2 regions of the Lacticaseibacillus sp. YLM2-1 genome follow, and region 1 is predicted to be linked to the other one. Evidence: riboswitches for the same ligand, from Rfam matches in the RefSeq annotation. Region 1 holds a riboswitch; the other holds the start of a gene.

Evidence for each region. Region 1 has a riboswitch for lysine ahead of lysA (diaminopimelate decarboxylase). Riboswitches for the same ligand answer to the same signal wherever they lie in the genome.
Region 2: another riboswitch for lysine. It lies ahead of AC07KQ_RS13850 (ABC transporter permease subunit); the one in region 1 lies ahead of lysA (diaminopimelate decarboxylase).

The regions. Positions count from the first base shown of each region.
Region 1 covers NZ_CM152617.1:96,734-99,208, forward strand. The annotation lists gene lysA (diaminopimelate decarboxylase) at 1-1,100, opposite strand, end outside; lysine riboswitch at 1,199-1,378, opposite strand; gene AC07KQ_RS00510 (aspartate kinase) at 1,814-2,475, shown strand, end outside.
Region 2 covers NZ_CM152617.1:2,861,368-2,863,842, reverse strand. The annotation lists gene AC07KQ_RS13850 (ABC transporter permease subunit) at 1-1,252, opposite strand, end outside; lysine riboswitch at 1,356-1,528, opposite strand; gene AC07KQ_RS13845 (helix-turn-helix domain-containing protein) at 1,955-2,475, shown strand, end outside.

The DNA of each region.
Region 1 (2,475 bases):
GCATCATCGATCAAAATATCGCCGGATTCGCAATACTTGCCGACCAAGTGGACATGTTCAGCTGGCGCAGCATTTGGCTGGTCAGCTAAAATGGCCGTGTAGGTTGCTTGATACAAGGCAGGACGAATATTGTCGCCCATGCCACCGTCAACGGCAACGTATGGCCGCAATCCCGGGACATCTTTACGGCTGCCGACGGTATAGAGACTATAGCCGGCTGGCCCGACAATCGAACGACCGGGTTCAATCCAGATGGCTGGCAACGGCCAGTTAAGCGTTTGACTTTGTGATTTCAAGGTTGCCAGAATTGCCTTAACAAAGGCTTCTGGTGGCAGCGGATCGTCTTGCTTGGTATAAGCAATGCCGAAGCCGCCGCCAACGTTCAGGACTTTGGGGATGAAGCCGAATTGCTGATGCCAGTTATTAAGGACATGCAGCAGCTTTTGGGTAACGGCTTCGAAACCTGCTACTTCAAAGATCTGGGAGCCAATGTGGGCGTGGATGCCAAGCAGGTTGAGATGATCGTCGGCTAAAATGCGCTTGGCGGCTTCATCTGCTTGACCACTAGCGAGATCGAAACCGAATTTACTGTCGGTTTGGCCTGTCTGGTCATAGGCATGCGTGTGCGCGCTGATACCAGGGGCGACACGGATTAAAACGTCCTGTTGACCAACGGTGGCACCTAAAAGATCATCAAGGAGATCCAGTTCGTGAAAATTGTCCACAATGATGGTGCCAACCCCGGCATCCAATGCTTGTGTCAGTTCAGCTTTGCTTTTGTTGTTGCCATGAAAACTGACCGCCGCCATTGGAAAATCGGCTGCCTGAGCGGTGTAAAGTTCACCGCCGGACACTACGTCAACGTGCGCGCCTTCTGACTTGGCGACTTCGTACATCGCAATGGTCGCGAAGGCTTTGGAGGCATAACTGACGGCATATGACACATCTGCTTCTTCAAAAACACGTTTAAATGCGCGAATTTGCTGGCGAATGGCGCCAACATCGTACACATAAAGTGGGGTTTGAAATGTTCGGGCCAACTGGCTGGCAGCGACCCCGCCGATGGTTAACTGGCCTTCATGATTTGTGGCAAAATCCATAAGTTCATCCTCCCGAATTTGGCAGGGCGATGGCAAACGAAAAGGGATCCTTTTGTTTGGCCACGCGTCAAACAAAAAGATCCCAACTTGCAATCTACTTGAATGATAGCGCCCCGCTTAGGTTTCTAAGCGACAGTACAGGATTTGTTCAATCCTGGCCCAACAGGCTTGCCGATCCCGGCGCGCCCATTTCGGCAACCGCCCCTTTGGCTTGATGTCATCACGAAGGATCCCGCTCGATCAAGCTACTCATGTTGGTTGCAACCTCTATCTGTTTGTCACCAGCCTATAATAAAAAGACGTGGACGTCAAATAAATAATGAGAGAGCGCGAACAGGCCCGCTTAGAAACCGGAGCATAAGCGGCCTCAAGCCTCAATGGCTGGGTCTTGGCCAGTGATGCTTGAGGTCCTTATGTGCAGGCTTCTGGGCCTGTTCGCGCGCTTTAAGTGAGATAGGTCTGTCTTTGAGGCTTTTAGTTCTCCTATAGTTGGCATTTGTCTGATAGTCCGAGCTGGCCCTGCGGTGACAGAGACTGGTGACTGTGAACTCAGGTCATTAAAAACAAATTTAAAAACATTGTCTCTATGCAGTAACCCGAAAACGTGTCATGTTAGCGACATGCTGGGGCTTGTGTTTCTGGGAGAGTCTGTTAAAGTACAGGATAAAATGACAAAGTTCTCATTTGTCGTGACGTCTAGGAGGCAGTTTATCGTGCGTGTCGTAAAATTTGGCGGTTCATCGCTAGCAAATGGTTCACAATTCGCCAAGGTCGTGGCGATCATGAAGGCTAACCCAGCTCGGCAGGTGATCGTGACGAGTGCGCCAGGTAAACGGCACCCGGGAGACACCAAGGTGACCGATTTATTGATTCAGTATGCACAGGCAGTGATGCGGCATGAAGCTGTGGCTGCCATTGTTGCAGAAATCGTTGCTCGATATCAGGCAATCGCCGATGATTTTGAGCTCGAAGCATCGATCATGGCCGCGATTGAAGAAGAGCTAGACCAGTTACCAAAGTTGACTTTCAAGAACAATGATTATTTAATGGCAGGCTTTAAGGCGCGCGGTGAAAAGTTGAACGCGTTTTTAATGACCGCGGTGTTGAATCATGAGGGGATTGAAGCTACCTATGGCGAACCGAAGTCGTTAGGAATTGTGGTCACAGATCATCCCAATGATGCCGAAGTTTCACGTGAAACCTATCGCAACCTCGCTACATTTCGACGACCAATCGGGGTTTTGGTTGTACCGGGATTTTATGGCTATACCAGCGATGACGATATTGCCACCTTTTCTCGTGGTGGCTCCGATATCACGGGAGCGATTTTGGCTAACGGTTTTCATGCCGACTTATATGAAAACTTTACCGATGT
Region 2 (2,475 bases), 170 kb from region 1:
TGGCAGCCTCGAATTGACCTTCGTCAACCGAGATAATCCCACCACGGATAATTTCGGAAATATAGGCCCCAGTGTTGATCGAAACAATCAATAAGGCAGCGGTGGTCCGGTCCATGTTCAAATGCCAAGCTTGTGCGGCACCATAATATAGGACCGCGGCCTGAACAATCATTGGCGTGCCACGGAAAACTTCGATGTACAACGACAGCAGCCAGTTGATCACGGCGCGTAAGCCGCGCTGACCGAGTTTTTTCGGCTTAGGAGTTGTCCGGATAATCCCGACTAACAACCCGATGATAAAGCCGACGATTGTCCCAACAAGGGAAATCAGTAAGGTCATGCCTGTCCCGCGTAACAGCATTGGACCATATTGCTTCATAATCGCGATGAACCAGTTGCCATTGCTCTCAGTTGATGGCTGGTTATCGACAGCTTCATTCATCAGCTGTGCTCGTTCTTTACTTGAAATTGTGGCAAGTAGTTCATTGATCTTTGCTTTATTCGGATCATTCTTGCGCAAGCCAATCGCCAGATTCGTGTCACTGGCATCGGTTTTAAAACCCTGACCTTTTGCAAAATGGATATACATCAAGTTAGGATTAGCACGTTCTGCCGTGATCCCTTCAGGCACTTCGGAAACGTAACCATCAATGGTTCCGGATTCCAAGGCCACACGCATAGCTGGAAAATCGTTCATAGCCGGTTCCTTGACGACACCCTTGATTTGATTGATCGCCTGATAATGATAGGTGCTGAGCTGGGCGGTGATTTTAGCACCCTTAAAATCCGCAATGCTCTTGGCTTTGGCATACTTGCTGTCTTTGCGAACAACCATCGTCAAGTTGGAGATGTAGTAGGGATTACTGAAATCGATGGTCTTGCGACGATCAGGTGTCGGTGACATGCCGGCGATGATGGCATCGATTTTGCCTGAAGTCAGAGCTGGTGGCAATCCGTCCCAAGATGTTTTGACGACGACTACCTTTTTGTGTAAGGCTTTGGCAACCTTCCGTGCAATCTGCACATCGTAGCCGTTAGCGTATTCCTGACTACCTTGAATCTTGACGGCGTTGTTAGCGCTGGTGGTTTGCGTCCAGTTGAATGGCGCATAGCCAGCCTCCATGCCGACTTTAAACGTGCCGCTATCACTAGCAGCATTGACCGGGGTGGCAGCAAAACTGCCTAGTAAGAGGCTCAAGGCGAACCCCAGCACGCCTAAACGTGCAACCCAATGCTTTTTCATAACTGACATTTCTCCCTTCTTGTAGTGGGAAATAGAGCTGGAAACAAAAAATCGACCTTATTGTGTTGTGATACCGCAATAAAGGTCGATTCCATCGATTTTAGTCATAAACCAGAATCATAGCGCCCCGAAGCGAGTGCTTCGACAGTCCATGGGTTATGCACCCATGGCCCAATGCGCACGATCCGAATATCGTGCAACATTTCGGCGGTGGCACTTACAACTGGTTCAACATGATACGGCACTCCCCAGTTTTCGTTGCCCACCGCAACCTCTATTTCTTGGTGGTGTATTTAAATGTCAAAATTGAGTTTAGCGGAGTCAGGGATGGATGTCAATTTATAATGGCAGAGCGTGAGCAAGTGCAGTTTCTACGTCTGCTCACACGTTTTAGATGGCACAGTAGAAGGATTCGCTCTTCTGATGCTTGTTGGGCACGCTTCGATAGTCTGAGCTGGTTTTGTGAAAATTCGGAGTAGCGACCGCCAAGGCTAAGGCGCTGGCATGGCCGCGTCCATTGAATTTTCGCTACTGCCTGATGTCTATCAGAAAAATGCGTAAAAAATTCTTGGGACTAGCACCCATGTTTAGGCAGCGTTTAAAAACAAAAATATTCAAATTTGAGGTGCAATAAGTAGTAAGATATTTTGAAAAAATGGCAAAACGTGTTAAGTTTGTCTAATAAAGTTCTCATAAAAGGGTCGGGTGCTGATGCCAGAAGAACATGTCAAAATCGGGGCATATTTGCGGGCTTTACGTCTCGAGGAAAATGATTCATTAGAAGAAATTGCAGCTGGGATTACGACAGCTGCAACTTTGTCGCGGTTTGAACGTGGGGAGACGCAACTGAGTGCGGCAGTTGTTTTAAAATTATTAACACGGTTTGATCAAGACGTTGAATCCATCCAACAAGGATACCGCGCCTTGAATCAGGATAACTTTTTCCAGCAGGTGAACCGGGCGACTGTTGCTGGGAAACCGGCGCTACTGGCATTGGCTAAGCGACAGTATCGGTTATGGCGGGAAACGGGGCTTATTTTTTACCGACTTAATCAGATTAACATCATGGCGCACAACGGGTTCAGTGACCCGAGTTTTCAAACAACACCAGCCATGAAGACTGACGTTATGCGTTACTTAAAACGAATTAAGCACTGGGGACTTTATGAGCTGGATCTTTTTGCGGCGACGTTGGTGCTTTTCGACAGTAAACAGTTGGTTAGTTTAGTGGC